3 regions of the Gordonia sp. SMJS1 genome follow, and region 1 is predicted to be linked to each of the others. Evidence: riboswitches for the same ligand, from Rfam matches in the RefSeq annotation. Region 1 holds a riboswitch; each other region holds the start of a gene.
The links. Region 1 has a riboswitch for thiamine pyrophosphate ahead of thiC (phosphomethylpyrimidine synthase ThiC). Riboswitches for the same ligand answer to the same signal wherever they lie in the genome.
Positions count from the first base shown of each region.

Region 2: it holds a riboswitch for thiamine pyrophosphate, as region 1 does, so the genes downstream of both, QAD21_RS05045 (TenA family protein) here and thiC (phosphomethylpyrimidine synthase ThiC) in region 1, are expected to answer to the same signal.
Region 3: it holds a riboswitch for thiamine pyrophosphate, as region 1 does, so the genes downstream of both, thiO (glycine oxidase ThiO) here and thiC (phosphomethylpyrimidine synthase ThiC) in region 1, are expected to answer to the same signal.

Region 1 is NZ_CP123381.1:620,322-625,153, reverse strand. Features, by position in the region: gene QAD21_RS02910 (salicylate synthase) at 1-137, opposite strand, end outside; partial or broken gene QAD21_RS02905 (AMP-binding protein) at 295-1,457, shown strand; gene QAD21_RS25300 (hypothetical protein) at 1,485-1,964, shown strand; gene QAD21_RS02900 (GNAT family N-acetyltransferase) at 2,131-2,478, opposite strand; TPP riboswitch at 2,689-2,803, shown strand; gene thiC (phosphomethylpyrimidine synthase ThiC) at 2,795-4,483, shown strand; gene thiD (bifunctional hydroxymethylpyrimidine kinase/phosphomethylpyrimidine kinase) at 4,483-4,832, shown strand, end outside.
Region 2 is NZ_CP123381.1:1,104,759-1,109,590, forward strand. Features, by position in the region: gene QAD21_RS05030 (ABC transporter ATP-binding protein) at 1-485, opposite strand, end outside; gene QAD21_RS05035 (ABC transporter permease) at 478-1,272, opposite strand; gene QAD21_RS05040 (ABC transporter substrate-binding protein) at 1,247-2,272, opposite strand; gene QAD21_RS05045 (TenA family protein) at 2,281-2,991, opposite strand; TPP riboswitch at 2,979-3,072, opposite strand; tRNA gene QAD21_RS05050 (tRNA-Tyr) at 3,228-3,308, shown strand; tRNA gene QAD21_RS05055 (tRNA-Thr) at 3,426-3,498, shown strand; tRNA gene QAD21_RS05060 (tRNA-Met) at 3,520-3,593, shown strand; gene rpmG (50S ribosomal protein L33) at 3,687-3,854, shown strand; gene QAD21_RS05070 (fused (3R)-hydroxyacyl-ACP dehydratase subunits HadA/HadB) at 3,949-4,832, shown strand, end outside.
Region 3 is NZ_CP123381.1:4,755,446-4,760,277, forward strand. Features, by position in the region: gene QAD21_RS21565 (ABC transporter permease) at 1-174, opposite strand, end outside; gene QAD21_RS21570 (ABC transporter ATP-binding protein) at 171-1,154, opposite strand; gene QAD21_RS21575 (thiazole synthase) at 1,226-2,014, opposite strand; gene thiS (sulfur carrier protein ThiS) at 2,073-2,285, opposite strand; gene thiO (glycine oxidase ThiO) at 2,282-3,346, opposite strand; TPP riboswitch at 3,343-3,452, opposite strand; gene thiE (thiamine phosphate synthase) at 3,501-4,211, shown strand; gene QAD21_RS21595 (hypothetical protein) at 4,528-4,832, shown strand, end outside.

The sequences.
Region 1 (4,832 bases):
TAGACGACATGGTCGCCGAATTCGCCGGAGCCGGCCCAGGCCGCCGTGATCCGCGCGGCATCGGACTCGCTCAGCGGCGAGGCCGGCGCGAGCAGGTCGACGAACTGCGCGGCGTGCGATTCGGTTGTCAGCGACATGTCCTTCGTTCCTCCGGTCGTGATGCACTCGAGCACCGATGATCATAGGGAATCTTAGGGCAGCCTAATCAAACAATCCCCCGCGGGTCGACAGCCGGCCTCCCGCCCTGCATCGACCGGTAAGGTTACCCTATCCTGCCTGTGTTTGAATGAACTCATGCCGACGCATCTCGACCCCGCGACCGATCTGCTCGACGGTTTCGCTCCCCACACCGACGCACAGGCACAGAAGTACCGCGACGCCGGCGTCTTCCTCGACCGCCCGTTGTTCGCCGGCCTCGATCTGGCCGCCGAGCGAACTCCCGACTCCCCTGCGCTGACCGACGCCTCCACCGACGGGCCGCGCACGCTCACCTATGCCGAGTTCCGCGACGCCACCCTCCGTCGTGCCGCCGGTTTCGTCGCGGCCGGACTGCGGCCGACGCAACGGGTCGTGTTGCAGCTGAACAACTCCCTCGACTTCGCGGTCACCCTGTACGGCCTCCTACGCGCGGTGTCGTTCCGGTGATGACGCTGCCCGCGCACCGGATCACCGAGATCGCCCATCTCGCAGCCGGTGCCGGCGCGGTCGCCTACATCGGTGAGGACGGCCGCCGGGGGTTCGACTATCGCGAGCTCGCGACCGAGCTGCAGTCACGGGTGCCCGACGTCGCGCAGGTCTTCATCTCCGGCGAACCTGGTCGATTCACACCGCTCCCCGACGCCGACCCCGCCTCGGTCGAGCTCCCGGCTGCCCCCGACGCCGGGCTACCCGCCCTGTTCCTCGTGTCGGGGGGCACCACCGGACTGCCGAAACTCATCGCGCGCACGCACGACGACTACGACCTCAACGCCCGGCTGTCCGCGGACGTCGCCGGCCTCACCGCCGACGACACCTACCTCGTCGCCCTGCCGGCCGCGCACAACTTTCCGCTGTGCTGCCCGGGAATCCTGGGCGTCTTCGGTGCGGGCGGCCACGTCGTCTTAGCCGACAACCCCAGTCCGGACAACACTTTCGACCTCATCGAGCGGCACCGCGTCACGGTGACCGCGCTCGTCCCCGCGCTCGCGCAACTCTGGTGCGCGGCGACCGAGTGGGAGCCGGCGGACATCAGCTCCCTGCGCCTGCTGCAGGTGGGCGGCGCCAAGCTGGCACAGTCCGACGCCGTCGCCCTCGACGCGGCCCTCGGCCCCGTCGTCCAGCAGGTCTTCGGCATGGCCGAGGGGCTGATCTGCTACACCCGGACCGACGACCCGCGTGACTTGGTGCACCAAGTGCAAGGGGCACCGATGTCGGAGCTCGACGAGGTGCGGGTCGTCGACGAGGGCGGAGCCGATGTCCCCGACGGGGAAGAAGGTGAACTGCTGGTGCGGGGGCCCTACACGATCCGCGGTTACTACCGCGCCACGGCGCACAACGAGAAGTCCTTCACGCCGGACGGCTTCTACCGGTCCGGGGACAAGGTCACCCGGCTGCCGTCGGGGCACCTGGCCGTGACCGGCCGCATCAAGGACACCATCGTGCGCGCCGGGGAGAACGTCGCCGCCGACGACGTCGAGGAGAACCTCCTCGCCCACGATTCGGTCCGGCAGGTCGCGGTGGTCGGGCTGCCCGACGACGCGCTCGGTGAGAAGATCTGTGCGGCAGTCGTGCTCTCGCACGAACACCCCCCGGCCCGACCACTCGAGCTGGCCGCGATCCGCACCTTCCTCGCCGACCGCGGACTCGCCTCCTTCAAACTGCCCGACGTGGTCCGCGTCGTGCGCACGCTCCCGGTCACCGCAGTAGGCAAGATCGACAAAAAGGTGCTCCGCGAGACACTGCTGTCGGAGCCGTCGGCAGGCTGAGCCGAGTCGGAGCCCGCTCCTCACACCGGCGCGAGGAGCGCGACCACCGCACCATAATCCCAAGGAAGCGCATAACCCCTGCTCCCTGAGGTGCGAGGAGCGATAGCGACGAGCCTCGAAGGGTCCGGCGAGGAATGTTCCGGAGCCGCCGAGGCTTACCTTCGGATCACACCGGCGCGAGGGTCACGATCCCGGGATGGCCGTCGAGATAGTGCTTGGTGAAGGTGCACACGGGCCGCAGGCGGGCGCCCTGCTCGCGGGTGAAGTGCACGACGGTGCGGGTGAGTCGGGTGGCGAGACCATGTCCGGTGTACTCGTCGTAGAGCACGGTGTGTAGGACGGTGATGGTGGTCTGACCGTCGACCGTCTCGGTCGAATAGCCGAGCACGCCGACCAGGTCGCCGGCGACCCACAGCTCGAACCGGTCGCGGTCGGGATTGTGCACCACCTGCGAGATCTGCTGCAGGATCGACTTCGCCGACTGTGGTGGTCGCTGACGATGCTTGCGTAGCACCCGACCCTCCTCACCTCTTGATCGTGGACATCGGACCACTGACATGTGCCGTCCGAACCTCGGCATAGGCCCCGCTTGTGATCCGGGTCACACGGTACCTTACGGAACCGTAACTGATGACCCCGATCGTCCGGTCGTCGCACATCGAGACGGTCGCGCGCACCCCTACGACCCGAACGAACTCCGCGCTGTAGGGTGGCGGACGCACGACAACTACACCGCGGGGGCTCTCACGATGACCGAGGGCTGAGATGGCGACGGGCGGTCGCCGACCGCTCGAACCTGTCCGGGTAATGCCGGCGTAGGGAGACAAGCCATGGGCACACGTGTATCCGCGACTCGCGACGGCAGCGCACCCGCCGACTCAGGGTTCCTGACCCTCGGTCCGATCGAGGGCAGCACCAAGCACCACCTCACGGTCGGCGACCTGCGCGTCCCGCAGCGTCGTATCCACCTCACCAACGGCGAACACCTCGACGTCTACGACACCTCGGGTCCGTACACCGATCCGACGGCGCGCATCGACGTCGAGAAGGGCCTCGCCCCCACCCGCGACAACTGGCGCCGCCCGGAACCGGTCGACGGCGCGAGCACCCAGCTAGCTTGGGCGCGGGCCGGGATCATCACCGAAGAGATGCGGTTCATCGCCGCCCGAGAGGGCATCGACCCCGAACTGGTCCGGTCGGAGGTGGCGATCGGGCGAGCGGTCATCCCGGCGAACCACCGGCATCCGGAGTCCGAACCGATGATCATAGGCAAGAACTTCGCGGTGAAAGTCAATGCGAACATCGGAAATTCGGCGGTGCGCAGCTCGATCTCCGACGAGGTCGAGAAGATGGTGTGGGCCACCCGCTGGGGCGCCGACACGATCATGGATCTCTCGACCGGCGCCGACATCCACACCACCCGCGAGTGGATCATGCGTAACTCGCCGGTCCCCGTGGGGACGGTTCCGATCTACCAGGCGCTGGAGAAGGTCAACGGCGATCCCGCCTCGCTGACCTGGGAACTGTATCGCGACACCGTGATCGAGCAGGCCGAGCAGGGTGTCGACTACATGACCGTGCATGCCGGTGTCCTGCTGCGCTACGTTCCGCTGACCGCGAAGCGGGTGACGGGCATCGTGTCGCGCGGCGGTTCGATCATGGCGGCCTGGTGTCTCGCGCACCACCGGGAGTCGTTCCTGTACACGCACTTCGACGAGTTGTGCGAGATCTTCCGCCGCTACGACATCACGTTCTCCCTCGGCGACGGCTTGCGCCCCGGATCGATCGCCGACGCGAACGACGAGGCCCAGTTCGCCGAACTCCGCACTCTCGGCGAGCTGACCGCGATCGCCAAATCGCATGGTGTGCAGGTCATGATCGAAGGCCCCGGGCACGTCCCGATGCACAAGATCGCCGAGAACGTGCGCCTGGAGGAGGAGTTGTGCGAGGAGGCCCCCTTCTACACCCTGGGTCCGCTCGCCACCGACATCGCGCCGGCCTACGACCACATCACCTCGGCCATCGGCGCGGCGATGATCGCTCAGGCCGGCACCGCGATGCTGTGCTACGTGACTCCGAAAGAGCATTTAGGACTTCCGGACCGCGACGACGTCAAGGTCGGCGTGATCACGTACAAGATCGCGGCGCACTCGGCCGACCTGGCCAAAGGCCACCCGCGGGCACAGGAACGCGACGACGCACTGAGCAAGGCGCGCTTCGAGTTCCGCTGGACCGACCAGTTCAATCTCGCCCTCGACCCCGACACCGCGCGCGCATACCACGACGAGACGCTGCCCGCCGAGCCCGCGAAGACCGCCCACTTCTGCTCGATGTGCGGACCCAAGTTCTGCTCGATGCGGATCTCGGCGGACGTCCGCGCCTACGCCGAGGAGCACGGTCTCGTCACCGCGGACGACATCGACCGGACTATCGCCGAGGGCATGGCCGCGAAGTCGGCCGAGTTCGCCGAGGCTGGTAACCGCGTGTACCTCCCGCTCCAGACGACCGGCGGCGCCTGATGCGCACAGACGACGCACGACGACGCACAGTCGACGCGAATCAGCGCACGGTCGACGAACAGGCCTACACGGGACTCCCGCTGTCACCGCCCGGAACGGCCCCGGTACGGGTCCTGACCATCGCGGGTTCGGACTCCGGCGGGGGCGCGGGAATACAGGCAGACATGCGCACCTTCGCCCTGCTCGGGGTGCACGGGTGTGTCGCGGTGACCGCGGTGACGGTCCAGAACTCGGTGGGCGTGAGCGGGTTCGAGGAGATCTCACCGCAGACCGTGGCGGCGCAGATCGACTCCGTGTCCGGTGACATCGGTGTGGCCGCGGCGAAGACCGGGATGCTCGCGTCGGCGCC
Region 2 (4,832 bases), 480 kb from region 1:
CGATTCTGGACGACGGTGCGCAGCAGTGCGGCGCGCTGCCGCATCCCGCCGGACAGCTGGAACGGGCGGGCGTCTTCGAATCCGGCGAGTCCGAAGGCGGGGAACAGGTCCGCGGCCCGGCGTCGGGCCTCCTTCGTCGGCACGCCCTGCACCTGGAGGCCGAGGATGGTGTTGTCCAGCACGGTGCGCCATGGGAACAGCAGGTCCTTCTGCGGCATGTACGCGCAGTGTCCGGCGATGGCGGGTTCGGAGCCGACGGACGCGCTGCCGGAATCGGGGACGTCGAGTCCGGCCAGCAGGCCGAAGACGGTGCTCTTGCCACATCCGCTGGGCCCGATGACGGAGACGAACTCGCCGGGCTCGGCGGTGAACGACACCCCGTCGAGGACCTCCCGGCGAGGTTGTCCGCGTCCGGGTCGGGGATAGGACTTGGTGAGCCGGTCGACGACAAGTCGGTGGTCCGGGACCAGCCGGTGGTCAGTCATGGTGGTTCCGGTCCTCGGCGCGGGCCCAGGGCGCGACGATCCGCTCGACGGCGAAGGTGAGCAGGTACAGCGTGACGCTCAGGAGCGCGGTCACCAGCACTGCCGCGAGCACCAGGTCCGTGCGGAACGAGTTCTTCTGCAGGCTCATGTAGATGCCGAGCCCCTGGGTGGCGCCGACGTACTCGGCGAACACGGCGCCCACCACCGCATAGGTGATGCCGATCCGCAGCGCGGTGAAGAACCTCGGTAGCGCGGACGGGAGCCGCACGTACCGGAAGACCTGGCGGCGGGTGGCCCCCATGCTGCGCATCAGCGCGCCGGCCTCGCGGTCGGTGGCGGCGAATCCCTCGATCAGGCCGATCGCCACCGGAAAGAACGTGACCAGGGCGATGACCAGCACCTTCGGGAGTAGGCCGAAGCCGAACCAGATGATCATCAGCGGTGCGATCGCGATGATCGGCAGGGTCTGGGAGGCGACGAACAACGGCACGAACGCCCGTCGCAGCGCCGGCGAGAAGTCGACGACGATGGCCAGCAGCCAGGCCAGGACCAACGAGACCGTGAACCCGATCAGGGTCACCTGCAGCGTCGCCGCGGCGTGCACCCCGATCTCTGCGCGGTGCGACCAACCCTGCGCGACGACGCGCGACGGCGACGGCAGCACCTGCGGCCGGATTCCGCTGACGTCGACGTAGACCTGCCAGACCGCCACCAGGACGACCACCGCGACGAGCGCGGGCGCGATGCGACGCAGGCCGGTGCTACCGAGGGGTGTCGAGGTAGTCATTGGTGAAGTACGTCGACCAGTCCGGCTCGGTCGTGAGCGGCGCCCCGTCCGGGCCGGTCAGCAGACCGCTGCGGTACAGGAACCCGGAGTTCCCGGCCCACTGTTCGAGCGTCTGTCGCCCGACCCGGCCTTCGGCGTCCTTCATGTACTGACCGGCGAGCATGCGCTGGCTCTCGAACACCAACTGCTCGTCGTTGAACGCACCGGGGTTGGCGGCGAGGAGGTCGCGGGCCGCCGCGTCCGGGTCGTCGGCCGCTGCCTGGTAACCGCGCTGCAGCGCCGTCACGAAGGCCGCCGCGCGGTCCGGGTTGTCCGCCAGCCAGTCCTCGTTGGCGTCGACGACGATCGCGTATGCCTCCGGGAAACCGAAGTCGGTGTAGTGGAAGTACCTCATCGGGGTTCCGCGATGCTCGGCCTCGATGCCCTCCCACGCGAGATAGGAGACGGTGAAGTCGGCCTGACCGGAGTAGACCGCCTCGTATGCCGAGGTCCCGAGGGTCACCGAGGTGAACTCGCCGGTGCCGCCGTCGTTTCGGATCACCTGCTCGAGGGTCTTCTCCTCGCCCGGGTCGCCGAAACCGGCGTATGTCTTCCCGTCGAGGTCCTTCGGGCTCGTGATGTCGCGGCGGTCGGCGCGGACACCGATGCCGGTGGCCCACTTCTGCAGCGGCGCGAACACGGAGATGGTGTGCGCGCCCGATGCCCGCGAGAAGGTCGACGAGTTGTGGGTGCTGATCCCGAACTCGGCGTTGCCCGCGTCCACGATGGTGTCCACGGCGGTGTTGTTGTACGGCAGGATCTCGACGTCGAGTCCGGCCTCCTCGAACCAGCCGCGCTGCTGCGCCACGAACAATCCCGTGTGGTTGGTGTTCGGGGACCAGTCGAGCGCGAATCGGATGGTGCCGTCCGAACCGGCGCCCGAACCGCACGCGGTGATCGCCGACGACGCGACGACCGCGGCGGCGAGCGCGGTGAGGAGGCGGCGCGCGCGGGCGCTCATGCGGGCGCTCATGCGGCGGGCCACGGTTGCGGGTTCAGCGCGGTGTCCCAGAACAGAAGCTCGAACCGGGTGGCGACGGTGAACGCCGTGGCCATCGCGGCCCGCTCCCGCTCGCCGGCGTGCGCCGCGGCCTCGTCCACGAGTTCCCTTGCCCGCGAAGCGGATTCCTGGAACTCCGGGGCGTCGTAGGTGGTCACCCACTGCGCGTAGGGGTGGTTTGGGTCGGCGGCGAGTACCTGGGCCGCACTCGCGGCCAGGGCCCGGCCGACTTCCGCGTAGATCCAGAAGCAGGGCAGGGCCGCGGCGGCGCCGACCGCATACGATTCGGTCGCGGCGACGGCGGTCAGGTAGGACACGTACCCCAGGCACGCCGGCGACGGCTCGGGTTCGCCCTCACGCGGAGGCAGCTGGCCGCCGTTGAGCAGGTCGCCGTGCAGCGCCGACTCGACGGTGGCCGCGGTGGCCGACGAGTTCGCCCAGAACCCCGCGGTCTGCGGGTCGGGGGACTTCGACGCCAGGATGGCGAGGGCCTTCGCGTACCCGGCCAGGTACAGCGAGTCCTGCTCCATGTAGGTGCGGAACACCTCGAGTGGCAGCGTCCCGTCGCCGAGCCGCCGCAGGAACTCGAGGTCGTCGATCGCCGTCCGCAACCCCTTCGTCTCCTCCCAGAGGTGGTCGGAGAATCGGCCGGAGACCGGCACGTGCGCATGCACAGACATGACATCCCTTCGTCAGCATTACCTGGACAGTTCTCGGGTCTCATCTCAGCCCCGCGTCGCGGAGCACCCCGTGTCAGAACGCAGCCACAGTAGCAGGAGTGGGGGTCGCAGTGGGACGCCTGTGCCACGACCATGTCCCGGCCTGTTGACCAGCCGGTTTGCGCGTTGATGCGGTGTTCGTTGTATTCTTCACGGCGTTGTTCGTACGGCCGTCACGGTGGCCGGAAGAGCGGCACGGCAGGTTGCCCGAGCGGCCAAAGGGAGCGGATTGTAAATCCGTCGCGCAAGCTACATAGGTTCGAATCCTATACCTGCCACAGCGTGGTCCATTCTCGCGAAACTGCTCTACAGACGGTCTCCGACCAGCGATTTGTCTAGCGCAGACGCGAGTGTGTAACCTCGTTAGGGCTCTCGGGCACAACCGCCCGGGGCACGCCCCCTTAGCTCAGTCGGCAGAGCGTTTCCATGGTAAGGAAAAGGTCGACGGTTCGATTCCGTCAGGGGGCTCGCTGGACGAGAAGTCCGCGGGGCGGTGTAGCTCAGCTGGTTAGAGCGCACGACTCATAATCGTGAGGTCGAGGGATCGAGTCCCTCCACCGCTACACATCGGGTCCGACCGGAACCGAGCGCAAGGGTCGCAAGCCCTGAGGGAACTTCCGAACCCGACCACGTACCACCCGAAAGAAGGCAATCAAGTGGCCTCCTCAACAGATGTTCGCCCCAAGATCACCTTGGCCTGCGAGGTGTGCAAGCACCGTAACTACATCACGAAGAAGAACCGCCGCAACGATCCCGATCGCCTCGAGATCAAGAAGTTCTGCCCGAACTGCGGCAAGCATCAGGGGCACAAGGAATCGCGCTGACGCCGTCGTCGGCCGTTTCGAAGTACCACCAGCAACGGGCTGCCTCTCGATGAGGCAGCCCGTCTTGCTGTGTCGGCCGAAGGAGTAGAGCTCAATGTCACAGGTAAGCGGAGCCGAGATCCAGGATCGTCCGGACGAGGCGTCGAGCGGTGGTGCGAAGCCGACCCCCGACGAGATCGCCGCCCACACGCAGAGCCTCGTCGGCTTCCACTACACGGTCGACGACTATTACGAGATCGGCCGCGAGGAGATCCGTAAGCACGCGATGGCGGTGCAGGATGCGCACCCGACCCACTGGAGCGAGGAGGGCGCCCGGGCCTTCGGCCACGACCGCCTGATCGCCGCGCCCACCTACGTGTCGGTGCTCGGGATCATCGCCCAGCGCAAGCTCTTCGAAGACGTCGTCACCGGCTACGACATGTGGCAGATCATGCAGACCGACCAGCGGCTGGTCTACCACCAGCCGATGAAGGTCGGGGACCGCCTGATCTGCGACGTCTCGCTCGAGTCGTTCCGGCACGTGAGCAGTCCCGAGATGATCGACCTGATGGTCACCAAGAACGTCATCTGGAACCAGCACGACGAGCCGGTCATGACCACGTGGACCTCTCTGGCCGCGCGTCCCGGCATGGACGTCGACCCCGAACTCGAGGCGTCACTCGACCACGTGATGATCAAGGTCGACGCCATCGGCGAGTCCGGGCACACCGTCGAGCCGAAGGCGGGTCGCTACGACCTCCCCGACCCGACGCAGTCGCCGGGCGCCTTCGGTGCCGTCGACTTCGACACGCTCACGGTGGGTCAGGAACTCACGCCCAAGCGGTACCTGCTGACGCGCGGCAATCTCGCGAACTATGCGGGCGTGGCCGGCGACCCCAACCCGATCCACTTCTCCGACCACGTCGTGAACGCGGCCGGCATGGACGACGTCGTCGCGCACGGCATGCAGACGATGGGGCTCGGCGCGAGCTTCGTCTC
Region 3 (4,832 bases), 1.1 Mb from region 1:
CAGGAAGTCGTCGGTCAGGGTGTCGGTCTCACCGGGACTGCCGTAGGAACCGCCGGCGATGGCGCCGAGCAGCACCGCGAAGCCCAGGCCCAGCACCACGACGACGCCGAGGCACCAGTACGGCGACCGGGTGCTGGCGAGTTTGATCCGTTCGGCGTTGATCGCGGCGATCACCGGTTCACTCCCCCGTGGTTCCCGACGGCCCGGTTGTGGGCGTCGGGGTCGTGGACGGCGCGGTTGTCGACGGCGGTGTAGTCGACGGCGTGCGCCGTCATCGACATGAAGACCTCTTCCAGTGACGCCGACTCGGCGGCGAGTTCGTGCAGGGTGATGCCCGCGGCGGCGGCGAGGTCGCCGACCCGATCGGTCGTGGTGTCCGGCACGCGCATCACCGGGCGCCCGTGGGCATCCGGGTCACCCGGCGCGGGATTCAGCCCCGCCGACGCGAGCGCGGCATGCAACTGTTCGAGCTGCGGGCCGCGCACCCGCACCGACTGCCGTGCCCGCCCGGTGAACTCCGCCACCGAACAGTCGGCGATCAGCCGGCCCCGCCCGATGACGACGAGATGGTCTGCGGTGAGCGACATCTCGGTGAGCAGATGGCTCGACACCAACACCGTCCGCCCCTCCGCGGCGAGCTTGCGCATGAACCCGCGGATCCACACGATGCCCTCCGGGTCGAGGCCGTTGACCGGCTCGTCGAACAGCAGTGTGTGCGGGTCGCCGATCAGGGCACCCGCCAGCCCGAGCCGCTGCGACATACCGAGCGAGAAGCCGCCGGCGCGCTTCTTGGCCACCGAGGTGAGCCCGACCGTCTCGAGCACCTCGTCGACGCGGGCGGCCGGGATCCGGTTGCTCGCCGCGAGCCACCGCAAGTGGGACCGCGCACTGCGATTGGGATGCACCCACCGGGCGTCGAGCAGCGCACCGACCTGCCGCAGCGGATGCTCGAGGTCCCGGTAGCGCTGCCCGTTGATCGTCGCCGTGCCCGATGTCGAACGGTCGAGTCCGAGCATCATCCGCATGGTCGTCGACTTACCCGCACCGTTGGGGCCCAGGAAACCGGTGACCCGTCCCGGCCCCACCTCGAAGGTGAGGTCGTCGACCGCGCGTTGACCGCCGAAGTCCTTCGTCAGATTCGCTACCTGCAACACGACTCGACCATAGCCGCCGAACCCCGAGCGGCCCGGTCTGTCATTCGGACGGCCTGCCGCGGGACCGCGGGTCAGTCCCGGTCGCGCCCGGGTGAGGACGCGTGCGCCCAGAAACGCTTGGGGATCCGGCCCGCACGCGCGGCCAGGCGGCCCGCGGTCACCGCGTGCCGCATCGCCGTCGCCATCAGTTCAGGGTTCTCCGCCCGGGTCACGGCGGTGGCCAGAAGCACGCCGTCGCAACCGAGTTCCATCGCCAGGGCCGCGTCGCTCGCCGTGCCGATGCCCGCGTCGAGAATGACCGGCAGCGGGTCGTCGAAGCGGGTGTGGCAGTCGTCGACGATCATCTCGATGTTGTGCGGGTTGAGGATTCCGAGTCCGGTCCCGATGGGCGATCCGAGGGGCATCACCGCCGCCACCCCGAGATCGGCGAGTCGCGCGGCCAGGACCGGATCGTCGTTGGTGTAGGCCAGCACGACGAAACCGTCGGCCACCAGTGCGGCCGCGGCGTCGACGAGTTCGATGGCGTCGGGCATCAGGGTGCGTTCGTCGGCGACCACCTCGAGCTTCACCCAGTCGGTCTCGAACGCCTCGCGCGCCAGCTGGGCGGTCAGGACGGCCTCGGCGGTGGTGTGACAGCCCGCGGTGTTGGGCAGGACGGCGATGTCGAGCCGGCGCAGCAGATCGAAGACCCCGGTGCCCGAGGCCGCGTCGACGCGCCGAACCGCGACGGTGGTCAGCTCGGTCCCCGACGCGACCAGCGCGCGTTCCAGGGTCGCGAGATTCGACGCGCCGCCGGTGCCGGTGATGAGTCGCGACGAGAAGTCGCGACCGGCGATGCGCAGATGGTCCGCATCCGGGATCGTCTCGTCGCCGGACTTCTGCTCGGTCCGCGAGGCGTCGGGCTTCAGATCGGCGAGGTCAGCCACCCTGCACCGCCGTGACGATCTCGACGACGGCACCGTCGGTCATCGTGTGCCGGTCCCAGCGGCCGCGCGGGACGACCGCGCCGTCCACCGCGACCGCGATCCCCCGGTCCGGCAACCCCAGCCCGGTGACGACGTCGCGCACCGACGTGTCGGCGCCGACGTCGACGCTCTTGCCGTTGACGGTGATGTTCGCGGTGATACTCATTCCTCTGCTCCTTCCAGAATCGACAGCACGCGGGCGGCGGTGCCCGGGGCGAGGACGATCCCGTTGCGCCCGTGCCCGGTCGCCACGACCGTTCGTGTGTCCACACGGGTGACGATGGGCAATCCGTCCGCGGTGCACGGCCGCAGACCGGCCCCCGCTTCGGTCAGTTCGTAGGTCCGCAGCCCGGGGAAGACCTCGATCGCGTCGGCGAGCAGATCCGCGACCCCGCCGGCCTGCGGCGCGCGGTCGGCAATTCCCTCGGCCTCGTACTGGGTGGCGCCGACGACGACTCCGTCCTCGCGCGGCACCAGGTACACGGCCCGCCCGTGGAGGCGTGCCCGGACGACGTGACCGGGCGGCGGCACCGACCAGCGCGTGCGGCGCAGGCGAAGGATCTCCCCCTTCGCCGCATGCAGGTCCACACCCGGCCAGAGGGCCGCGGTGCCGAGTCCGGCGGCGAGCAGGATCTGCGTGTCGGAACCGAGGTCGTCGAGGTCGGCCAGGGATTCGACGCGCGCGGAGACCAACTCGGCACCCGCCGACGTCGCGGCGGCGCGCAACGCCTCGAGCAGCCGCCGGTTGTCGACGGACCACTCGCCGACCGCGCGGTAGCCACCGACCAGTCGAGAGCTCAGCGACGGTTCCAGGGTCCGGATGTCGCGGCCGGTCACCGACTGCAGCGCGGCATCGGTGGCGGGCTGCCCGGCCCAGACGAAATCGGCGAGATGCCGCAGGTACTCGATGTCGGTGGCCGAGGCCGCGACGAACAGCGAGTCGGTGGCGGTGACGACACCCGGGTCGTCGAGCCGCTTCACGAGCGCCGGCCACAGCCGGACCGATTCGACCGAGAGGGCCAGGGACGCGTCCTCGCCGGGATGACCCTCGCCGAGTGAACCGAGCATGCCGCCGGCGACCCAGGACGCGCGCTCGTCGGTGCCGGCGTCGAGGACGCGAACCCGCCATCCGGCGTCGGCCGCGGTGAGCGCACAGGTCAGCCCGATGACACCGCCCCCGACGACCGTCAGGGCGCGGTGGGCAGGGCCCTGCGGTGGGGAATCCACGTTGGGAATCACCTTCCTTCGCCGGAATGACCCGGATCAGGTTCGACGGTCAGCGGAATCTGTCCGCACTCTCAGCCCGGCCGATCCGGACTCCCGTGTGTTCGTGCGATCCACCCTACGCCGGGGCGTCGGGGGTCCGGTTAGCCTGGTCGGCGTGACGACCCCGAACCGCACCAGCTCCGCGTCGACGGACCCCGGCTCCGCGACGGACCGTCGCCGGCGGCTCTCCACGGCCCGCCTGTACCTGTGCACCGACGCCCGGCGCGAACGCGGTGACCTGCTCGACTTCGTCGACGCGGCGCTCGCGGGCGGCGTCGACATCGTGCAGCTGCGCGACAAGAACTCGCCGGGTGAGCGCGAGTTCGGGACCCTGGAGGCGGGCGAGGAACTCGAGATCCTCGCGGGCATGCGGAAGGTCGCCGACGCGCATGGCGCCCTGCTCGCGGTCAACGACCGGGCCGACGTCGCGGCGCTCTCCGGGGCCGATGTCCTGCACGTCGGACAGGGCGACCTGTCGCCGTCGGCGGCCCGCCGGATCGTCGGACCGGACGTCCTCATCGGCGCCTCGACCCACGACCCCGAGCAGGCTGCCGCCGCGATCGCCGACGACGACGTCGACTACTTCTGCGTCGGTCCGTGCTGGACCACGCCCACCAAACCGGGCCGCGCCGCCGCCGGCCTCGACCTCGTGTCCTCAACGGCCGCAACACAATCAGCCAAGCCGTGGTTCGCCATCGGCGGGATCGACGCCGGCCGCGTCGGGGAGGTCACCGCGCTCGGGGCGCGGCGCATCGTCGTCGTGCGGGCCATCACCGCGGCCGACGACCCGGCCGCCGCAGCCACCGACCTCGCCGGGATGCTCTAGCGGTTCCCCTGGCGGAAACACGTTTGCCCGGTCGGTGTCGCGGGTCTATGGTGGACCGATCATGTTGTGCATCACGAGCGTTCTCGTAACCCGCCGCAGCGGGGTCTGAATCTGACCGACCCCCCGCTGCGGGTCGGTTGCGCTCTCCAGTCGGTCATCCGTTCTTCGACCGAAATCGGTTTTCGAGATGCACCCTCTTCATCTACCTCGTCGATCCTGTTCGTGGACCGAGCGCGACGACCGGCACGGTGGCGACCACTTCGCCGCACGTTTCGGCCGCCCGCTTCCCCTTGGGATGCACGAGGAGGCCGCCGGGATGACCTGGCAGCAATTCACCGACGAGTACTCCCGTGGCGGCACGATCCGGCTGGGCTCCTTCTCTGCCGTCCCGTGCTCGGGCGACCTGGTCGAGTGCCGCGCGACGCTCGCGATCGCCGACCGCATCATGTCCCGCAGCGCCGTCGCCGCCGGCCCCGTCGGTGCGATGACCTCGATCCTCTACGACGTCGGCGCCCCGGTTCAGATCGTCCGGCTGCACCAGCGGGTCGTCGACGGCCTGGTCACGACGTTCCTGCTCTGCGAGCACGACGGCCGGCAGGCCTGGGCCGTCGGTGAGGGCGC